2 regions of the Paenibacillus sp. JNU01 genome follow, and region 1 is predicted to be linked to the other one. Evidence: riboswitches for the same ligand, from Rfam matches in the RefSeq annotation. Region 1 holds a riboswitch; the other holds the start of a gene.
What was found. Region 1 has a riboswitch for cyclic di-AMP ahead of NLBNIHML_RS03785 (C40 family peptidase). Riboswitches for the same ligand answer to the same signal wherever they lie in the genome.
Positions count from the first base shown of each region.

Region 2: another riboswitch for cyclic di-AMP. It lies ahead of NLBNIHML_RS24510 (HAD family hydrolase); the one in region 1 lies ahead of NLBNIHML_RS03785 (C40 family peptidase).

Region 1 is NZ_CP169723.1:937,563-942,684, reverse strand. It holds gene NLBNIHML_RS03795 (sensor histidine kinase) at 1-953, shown strand, start outside; gene NLBNIHML_RS03790 (response regulator transcription factor) at 1,043-1,750, shown strand; cyclic di-AMP (ydaO/yuaA leader) riboswitch at 1,916-2,049, shown strand; gene NLBNIHML_RS03785 (C40 family peptidase) at 2,055-2,528, shown strand; gene asnB (asparagine synthase (glutamine-hydrolyzing)) at 2,739-4,634, shown strand; gene NLBNIHML_RS03775 (multicopper oxidase family protein) at 4,929-5,122, opposite strand, start outside.
Region 2 is NZ_CP169723.1:5,641,360-5,646,481, forward strand. It holds tRNA gene NLBNIHML_RS24500 (tRNA-Leu) at 375-457, shown strand; gene NLBNIHML_RS24505 (glutathione peroxidase) at 605-1,084, opposite strand; cyclic di-AMP (ydaO/yuaA leader) riboswitch at 1,456-1,631, shown strand; gene NLBNIHML_RS24510 (HAD family hydrolase) at 1,747-2,145, shown strand; gene NLBNIHML_RS24515 (HAD family hydrolase) at 2,475-3,158, shown strand; gene NLBNIHML_RS24520 (Nramp family divalent metal transporter) at 3,294-4,556, opposite strand; gene NLBNIHML_RS24525 (organic hydroperoxide resistance protein) at 4,976-5,122, shown strand, end outside.

The DNA of each region.
Region 1 (5,122 bases):
ATTCGATCCAAACGATTAGAAATTTACTGTTTATCACTGGATTTGGAGCACTGTTATTAGCGTTGGGTTGCATATTTTTTCTATCCAAAAGATTATCGAATCCATTATTAAAAATTGAAAGTGCAACTCGCCAAATTGCCAAAGGAGAACTGAATCTTGAAATTCCTGTGGAAACTAAAGATGAGATTGGTTCATTGTCACAAGCCATAAACGACCTCGCTAAAGAATTAAAACAATATCGAGATAATCGTTCGGAGTTCTTTGCCAACGTCTCTCATGAATTGAAAACACCCATTACTTATATGGAAGGGTATGCAGACATATTGGCTAAAGATCTTGTGGAAAATGATGAAGAAAAGAAAAAATATCTACAAATCATTTCTGAGGAAGCACGACGTTTAAATGTAATCATAAATGATCTCTTTGAATTGTCTAAGATGGAAGAAGGTAAAATTGACTTGAAACTGATGTCTGTAGAACCCACTTCGATTATTCAAAGGTCTATAGATAAGGTTCAATTAAAAGCCCAAGAAAAAGATCTTACGATTCGAAGTAAGTTGAGTCCCGTACCCCATATTTTTGTAGACTCTAACCGACTGGAACAGATTATTTTGAATCTATTGGATAATGCCATTCGTTACACAGCCGAGGGGTATATTCAAGTTTCTTTAACTTCTGAATTAGAAGGGGTTGTAATAAGCATTTGCGATACGGGACCCGGAATTTCAACAGAAGAACTTCCCAATATATTTGAACGTTTTTACCGGGTTGAGAAATCCAGATCCCGGGCATATGGAGGAACAGGACTGGGGCTGTCCATTGTTCAAAGTCTTGTTTTACAACAAGGAGGAACAATTCATGTGGAAAGTAAAATTGGAGAGGGGACGCAATTTAAAGTGATGTTCCCGTCCATCACCTCTTCTTCATTAAAATCACACAGCTTCAAAATATAATATGTGAAACAAATGAGCTAATGATCGTTCAAATTTACGGTCAGAAACCGCATATTACTAAAGATTAATGAAATGGATGGGATGACCATATGAATAAATTGAAAGCATTAGTTATTGATGACGAATGGAACATGAGAAATCTGTTGCGAATTTATTTAACTAAAGAGGGTTTTGATATTACGGAAGCTCATAATGGAACCGAAGGACTGTCCTATCTTCAGAAAAATTCGTATCATGTCATTTTATTAGACGTTATGATGCCGGATATGGATGGATGGCATCTTTGTGAAAAAATCAGATCGTTTACTGAAACACCTATATTGATGCTTACAGCTCGAGGGGATGTGAAGGATAAGGTACATGGGTTAGGTGTCGGTGCTGATGATTATATGGTGAAACCTGTAAATTCTGATGAACTCATTGCTCGCTTGTTTGCGCTTGTTCGACGCTCTTCACAGTCTTTAAGCCTTAAAGAAATCGGTAAAAAAATCATGTATACTGACATGATTATTTATCCAGATCGAAGACAGGTTATGGTACTCGACACAAATCTGGATTTGACCCAAAAAGAACTTGATATATTGCTTATATTGGCCGAGAATCCACAAAGAGTTTTCTCTAGAGATGAAATCATTGAACGTCTCTGGGGAAGTGACTTTTTTGGGGATAACCGAGTCGTAGACACCCATGTGAAAAATATCCGGGAGAAGTTGCAGTTGGCTGGATTGGAACAGAACCCCATTCAAACGGTTTGGGGCATAGGGTATAAGTGGTTGTATAGTGTAGAGGAGCCTTGAACTTATAACTAGAATTCGGCAATACAAAAAGAACATGTGCTAAGAAGCGATCGCTCCCTAACTTCAGCAGGAGACGGTCGTTTCTTTTTTAGAATAAGATATACGAGAATTCCACATTAAATCCACACAATTTAACAATATAATACTCTATAGGTTACAAATATTTAACTATTTTTGCCGAATTTCGTATTGAAAACGGGGGAACCATTTGTTGGGTGAATTATTCTTGTAAGAAAAGAATATAGGGAGCCTTTAACCGAATCCTTAAGCTAACTCCGTAGGCATCTAAGGGAGGAACAAAAGTTTGAAGAAAGTCATTTTATCGGTTCTTGGAGCAGCAGTTTTATTTACCTCCACAGCAACAGGTGCATTTGCTAGTCAGGCAAAGCTAACAGAAGAAATAAAAGAAGTGGTTGGAACGCCATACCTTTATGGTGGGACAACAACATCTGGTTTTGATTGTTCCGGTTTTATCCTGTATGTTTTTAATAAGTTTAAACTAGATTTGCCGCGCACCTCTAGTATGCAAGCAGCAAAGGGATCGTTTGTAGAGAAAGAAGAATTACGCCCAGGGGATCTCGTTTTCTTCAATACGAATGGTCGCAGCATTTCACATGCGGGAATTTATGTAGGTAACAATCAATTTGCACATTCATCAAGCAGTAAGGGTGTTCGAATTAGTAGCTTATCTGAAAGTTATTATAAAACCAAATATGTAACAGCTCGTAGAGTGGTTAGCGAGCAGAACTATCTTAAAATGGTTAACGATAGTCATTAAAATGGACAAGCCCGTGGGTAATTCACGGGTTTGTCCATTTTGTTTAGCAACTTGCCTCGAACAGATAGAACCATTCTCCAGTGAACTAAACTAATAAATAAGTAAATAACTTATCTAAACTGTGATTTATGATATGGACGGTAATCTTTCACAGATTCCACATACATAAAAGCTAAACTAATCTTATATTGATTAGAGGAGAATAGCCCTATGTGTGGATTTGTAAGTTTATATAACAAATATCGTATGCCAGTAGATGCAAACATTCTGCAACATATGACCGACTCCATAGCTCATCGTGGCCCAGATGATGAAGGGATATATATCCATGATCATATCGGTCTGGGTTTTAGGAGACTAAGTATACTGGATATTGAGCACGGGGCACAGCCCATGACCAATGAGAACAAAGATATTTGGTTGGTATTCAATGGAGAGATTTATAATTATAAAGAGTTGAGGGATTGGTTGAGTCAGAAGGGGTATACATTTTATACAGATTCCGATACCGAAGTATTACTGAGGCTTTATGAGGACGTTGGAATTAAATGTGTCAACTATTTACGAGGCATGTTTGGGTTCACCATATGGGATCAAAGGAGTGATCTTTTATTTGCGGCACGGGATCATTTCGGAATCAAGCCTGTTTATTACAGTGAGACCGCCTCCGGATACATGATTGGCTCTGAAATTAAAACGTTGCTGGCTTCAGGTAGGATTGATAGGGAAGTGGATGAAAATGCTCTTTATCAGTATCTCACATTTCAATATGTACCTGAACCTCTAACGATGTTCAAAGAGATCCATAAACTGAAAGCAGGCCATTATTTGATTGTACAGAATAATGGAATGACCATCAGACCGTATTACGAAGTGAAGTTTGAGCCCCATGAAAGTAGGTCGTATTCCGATTTAGTAGAGGAAACACGATCAGTAATAACGGAATCTGTTCGTATTCATAAGAACTCAGATGTCCCTAGGGGAGCATTCTTATCGGGTGGTATTGATTCAAGCAGTTTAGTTGGTTTACTTCATCGCTTGGAGCCAACCCAAACATTCAGCGTTGGATTTGATATGCCGGGCTATAGTGAATTGGATGATGCTAGGAAGACAGCAGCCTATTTAGGGACTGAGCATCATGAAATTCGGATTAATGCCCGCGACTATATAGATATACTACCTTCTCTAATATGGCATATGGATGAGCCAGTAGCAGACCCATCAGCCGTGGGTCTCTACTTTGTATCGAAGTTGGCTAGTCAGCATGTTAAGATGGCATTTTCAGGTGAAGGTGCAGATGAATTTTTTGGTGGCTACAACATTTATCGGGAACCCTATGCTCTCCGCATGTTTCAGGGTCTTCCAGGTCCATGGAGAAGTCTTGCAGGACATCTTGGAAGATTAATGCCTACCGGCATGAAAGGCAAAGGATTCTTGGAAAGAGGGAGTCTTATTCTGCAAGAACGTTACTTTGGAAATGCGAAGATTTTTATGGATCATGAAAAAAGTAAGGTATTAGCACCATGGTTATCGGAGCAGGGAGTATGTAAACCAACCCAGCAGGTGACTAAGCCACTTTATGAACAAGCGAAGTTATATGATGAAGTCACACAGATGCAGTATATTGATATTCATACGTGGCTACGTGGGAATATCCTAATGAAAGCAGACAAAATGTCGATGGCAAATTCCTTGGAACTTCGCGTTCCCTTTGTAGATACCAAAGTATTTGAATTAGCTGCTACCATCCCTACAAAGTATAAAGTTACACCCACAGCAACTAAATTATTACTCCGTGATGCTATGAAAGATGTGGTTCCACCTGATGTACAGCAACGAAAAAAATTAGGTTTTCCTGTCCCAACGAGAGTATGGTTAAAAAGTGAATGGTATTCATGGGCTAGGAATCTGATTATGACAGCAGACGTAGATCAATGGATCAATAAAACGTATGTATTGCAGCTACTTGAGATCCATAAGGAAGGGAAATTGGATGCAAGCCGTAAATTGTGGACCATTCTTGTATTTATCTTATGGCATCAAATATATATTGAAGATCGTGCGTATTCCTTTTCAGGTCCATCTTCCAATAGAATGATATTGTAATAAAAAAGTCAGTAACGTCGCCAATATAGTTCTGAAATATCGTCCCCTCGGATTAGAGTTCATTTTAATGAGTTCTCTATACCTGGGGGATTTTGGTATGCTAGCTAATAGAAGAGAATGATATGCATTTAAGCGGAACAGTATCGCTTTTTTACAATTAAGGTGTTTCTAAAAAAATGCGGCAACCAATCCTCGGTTACATTCCGGGAAAGATCGCCGCATTATAATTTCTTCTGTTTATCTTTTAACGTATTATTAGCAGATCTTAATAAAGAGTAAATCAATGCTACTTATTTATTCCGCTACGTTCTCCACACTCGGATCAGGTGTATAGTTACTTTCATAATCTGTATACATGACTTCCGTTACCATTCCCGCGGAAGCATGATGCAAGTCATGGCAATGGAACATCCAATTTCCAGGGTTATCGGCTTCAAAAGCAACAACATAAGTTTCCCCTGGTTTAACATTTAGTGTATCTTTTATGA
Region 2 (5,122 bases), 2.2 Mb from region 1:
GTTTGAAAATCCGAATTATATGATAGTTATCATCCCATAAACGTCCGCTTTTTGTCAATAGTATCCGTTAAATTTAATGAATAGATTCTGATATTTAATATTTGTGTCATTTTATATAACTTATTATGTTATTTATGTGACGGAGTTCAGGGAGGACTATATATAAGGAAGGACTATATATAAATGAATCAACAAGATCGGCTCTTACCGAAAAAGAGGGGATCAAATCTAATAATATGCAGTTCATGGGTAAACATGACGAGAATATGCGTTTTTTGAGGAAAATGCCTAGCTAAAAAAGAAGGTTTAAAAAATACTTTACTTTTATTTCAGAACCCTGTATAATCAATTCTGTTGCCGATTATTTACGACATGCGGTCGTGGTGGAATGGCAGACACGCTATCTTGAGGGGGTAGTGGGCGTATGCCCGTGGAGGTTCGAGTCCTCTCGACCGCATCATATGAACGATGAAGAAGAAGCTTTCCATTAATGGAAAGCTTCTTTTTTTGCCTTTTTGAACAGTCTGGTACCAGAAGTTGAAAAAAGGCCATCCATTACCGGGGGTAATGGTGCTCTACCTTCCGGCTAAGGGTGGCCGATGTACTATTTTTGCAGCAAGTTCTTGATATCTTCTTCAATCTTGTCAGGTGTTGTTTTGGGAGCATAACGTTTAACTACCTGTCCGTTCTGATCCACAAGGAATTTGGTGAAATTCCATTTGATTGCTTTGGAGCCGAGCAGGCCGGGTGCTTCTTTGCTAAGGTGTTGGAAGAGCGGGTGAGCACTTGAGCCATTCACATCAATTTTCTCAAACATAGGGAAGCTCACGCCATAATTCATCTGACAGAACTCCGCGATATCGTCGGAAGAACCTTTTTCCTGGGCAAACTGGTTGCTTGGAAATCCAAGGACTTCAAATGGCGCATCCTGGAACTTGTCTTGCAGTTCTTGCAGACCTTTGAATTGAGGTGTAAGTCCGCATGAGCTTGCCGTATTCACAATCAGTAACACTTTATCACGGTAGTCGGACATTTCAACTTCTTGACCGCGAAGGGTATTCACTTTGTAATCGTAGACTGTCATCTCAATCGCCTCCATGATATCATCTGATACCTTTCATTATATTGGTTACAATTAAATAATGCAAAACTAATATGGTGTTAAAAGAATCAAAACTGGCAAGTTGTGCAGAATGCGTGAATGAATTGCGAAGTGATTTACGCGAGAGTGAGAATTAGATAGCCTTGACGAGGTGGATAGCGTATAACCGTATTGTAAGCGTTATTATATATGAATAATGGCGAAAATCTGCCGATTCGGTGATCTGTCCGGACTTTACACCGCCATGGCACGGGTGTATGATTCATATCGTAATTTCAATTTAAAACTAAATTGTACCTGAAAAACGAAACAAACGATAATATCGCTCAATCTTAACTTAAGATATACGAACGATGTTTTAATCGCTGAGTTTCCATTCATTCATGAGTGGGAAACGGGGGAACCAACGGAATGCGCTGTCCAGGACAGTAGGCATTCATGGGGTGAATTTTCCGGTGACAGCCGGAAATAGGGCGACTCTCGCGCCCGAATCCGTCAGCTAACCTCGTAAGCGTTAAAGGGAGAGGCAACAAGCCGTACGCTGGTTCATGGCGATTTCGCCATGGATTCTTTAAGAAGCGTTCGGGAGGCCTTGGTCCCCCACGCTTCTTTTTTGTTGTCTTTTCACGCCAAGGGAGGAACGAATGATGGATACTGAGATGATCTTAGTGACTGCTCCTAATGAAGCAGGACGCAAATTTATCAAATTGCTGATGTACAAAAAAATGCCGTTTGCCGTTCTAACCAACAGTGCAGGGGAAGAGCGCAGACTCCGTAGAATCGGAGTAGAACATGTCATTCGCATGAATACGGCTGCAGCTCAAAAATGGTTTTTGCCGCAGGCAAGCGTTGGTAACGTGTTTATTTTCGAGAACAGCCTGAATCTGACCTGTCGTTATTTACAGATCTGTCGATCGTGGACATCAAAATCCCTATGCGTCATTACGGAGCAAAGCCATCCGAAGGGGATCTATCGGGGAATGGGTGCAGACCGGATTGTATATTCACTCAATGGGGAAGTCGGCTTTCTCCTCAATGGGTAATGTCATAGCTTGAGATTGCTCAGGTGTAAGGTGCCTGTTATAATTGAATGTATCGATAAACGGAAATTTGAGGAGACTCGTGCATGATGGTGAGTCTTCTTTTTTATGGTTTTAAAGGTAGTTCAAAAAGTCCGCTTTTGATTACGAAGGATGCCTAGCGGCATCATCAGCATCGAATATGAAATTCAGCCGAAATGTCCGTTGCTCACGTAGTTTTCCCTACGCTCCGCTACTCCATTTCTAGCTTCATTCCATCTTCTCGATACTGAAAACCAGACTTTTTGAACACGAACTTTTAGATTGCCTGTGGCTTACAAGGAGGAATTGGCGTGCCGGATGTGGGTGGATTGAAGTGGTTGTTTTTTGATGTTGGAGATACGCTAGTGGATGAATGGGACCCGGTTGATGATATTATCGGACAGTTCGTTCGCGAAGCCGGTGCTTTGGGGTATCCGGTGAAGATTGAGGCGGTACGTGAATTGTTCGCGAACTGTTATCAGAAATATGAACAATGGCCCATGAGAGTGGCAATTCGCACATTCATTGAAGATGAAGGACATCAGAAACAGATTCAGGACAAGCTGAAGTTTAAAAAAGATCTTGAACGACCTTTTCCTTCAGCGGATTCCGTTCTTCAGCAGTTGTCGCGGTATTATCGCATTGGCATTATCGCCAATCAGAGTCCTGGAACGGAAGAAAGACTGGAGAGTTACGGACTGCGAAAGTATGTTGATGTTCTGGCATGCTCGGCTGAAGAAGGGGTGTCCAAGCCAGATCCAGAGCTGTACGCTGTAGCCCTGAAACAGGCGGGTTGTGCACCGGAGGAAGCCGTCATGATCGGGGATCGGATTGATAACGATATCATTCCTGCCCGGAAGCTGGGCATGCGTACGATTCGAATTATGCAGGGGTACGGAAGATTCCAGCCAGACCGATCGGATGACGAACGCGCGGATTGGACTGTGGATTCATTGGATGAACTCCTGCCTTTACTGGTGCCGGATCAGGAATAGATGATTATTTGTTAGAGCTCGGAGTTTTACTACAAAAAGAAACACCTCGCTGTACTGCAATAATAAAGGCTGATCAACTTGGTATTGAATACCGGAGTTGATCAGCCTTTTTGATGTTTAGTCGATATGACGAGATTAGAATAACCGGATCGTCTGAATGATCAGATATACATTCAACACAACGATAATTGCGGCAATGACCCATGAGATGATTTTGAGCCACAATTTGTTAGCGAATGCACCCATGCTTTTTTTATCACTCGTGAACATGACCAGAGGGATTACCGCAAAAGGTAATTGAAGAGACAGTACAACCTGACTCAAAATGAGCAGTTCTTCTGTGCCGTGTTCTCCTGCAATTGCTGTGACAATTACTGCCGGGATGATGGCGATCAGACGTGTGACCAGTCTGCGCAGCCAAGCCGGAATCCGAATGTTGAGGAAACCTTCCATAACAATCTGCCCTGCGAGTGTACCTGTAAGGGTGGAATTCTGGCCTGATGCTAACAGCGCCACACCGAACAGAATACTTGCGATTGTAGTCCCTAATAGGGGTGTAAGCAAGTGGTAGGCATCGGAGATCTCGGCAACCTGCGTCATGCCGGCACTATGGAATACAGCAGCTGATACAATCAGGATGGCCGCATTGATGAACAAGGCGAGTGTTAGCGCGATTGTAGAGTCCATAGTCGAATAACGAATCGCTTCTTTTTTGCCCTGTGGTGTCTGTTCGATCTGACGCGTCTGCACAATGGAAGAATGCAGATACAGATTATGCGGCATCACGGTTGCTCCTATAATACCAATGGCAATATAGAGCATGGCAGGGTTCTGCAGGATCTCCACATTTGGGACAAAACCATGGAGAACACCGCCCATATCCGGTTTTGCCAGGAACAGGTCAATCCCGAAGCAGAGGGCAATGGTGGCCATCAGCACGATGACGAGTGTTTCCAAGGCGCGGAAGCCTTTGTTTTGCAGTACAAGAATCAGGAGTACATCAACGGCGGTGATGATAACTCCGTACAACATGGGGATGTTAAATAAGAGCTTTAACGCGATGGCAGAACCGATGACCTCAGCCAGATCGGTAGCCGCAATGGCCAGTTCACACAGAATCCATAACATGACGACAACAGGCATGCTGAAGCGTTCGCGGCAGGCTTGGGCCAGATCCCGTCCAGTGACGATGCCAAGCTTTCCTGCCAACGATTGAAGTACAACGGCCATCATGTTCGAGAGCAGGATGACGGATAACAAAGTATACCCGAACTGCGATCCGCCTGCGATATCTGTTGCCCAGTTGCCGGGGTCCATGTAACCTACGGCCACGAGATACCCTGGCCCTACAAAAGCGAGAAATTTCTTCCACCATGCCGCATTCTGCGGTACTTTCATGGAACTATGTGCTTCTCCGAGTGAAGGGGCTATGCCTGCAGTAGACAATGATTCACTTGAAGGAGCGTTGAATGGATTTTTTTTACTCATACGTTTATCACCTGACTCTTTGGAATAGTGATGCGGGACGAACCGCTCAAGATATATCTAAATTTTTATGTTTATTGTTACATTGTACTCCTTCAATAATTTTTGTCTAGTGCAACTTTTATGTATTAACACAAAAATTATGTTCTAATTTGAAAATGCTCTTTTGTATATTACCCAACCCCGGAAAAAATACAGATATGTGGATAAGATGCATGAAAATAATAAAGATGTAAAAGCTGATAAAGATATAAAATGCGTTTCAAATTGAGCCAGAAGTTTAAATTGAATTGAAGGCATTTAAAACTATACGGATAAGGGAGAGATTCTTAATGGAAGCTTTATATACAGCAGTAGCGACAGTTAAAGGTGGACGTACAGGTTCGGTGACTTCTTCCGATGGCATGCTTAAACATGATCTGAAAATGCCCAAAGAGCTTGGAGGTTCCGGTGGTGAAGGTACCAACCCTGAACAGCTC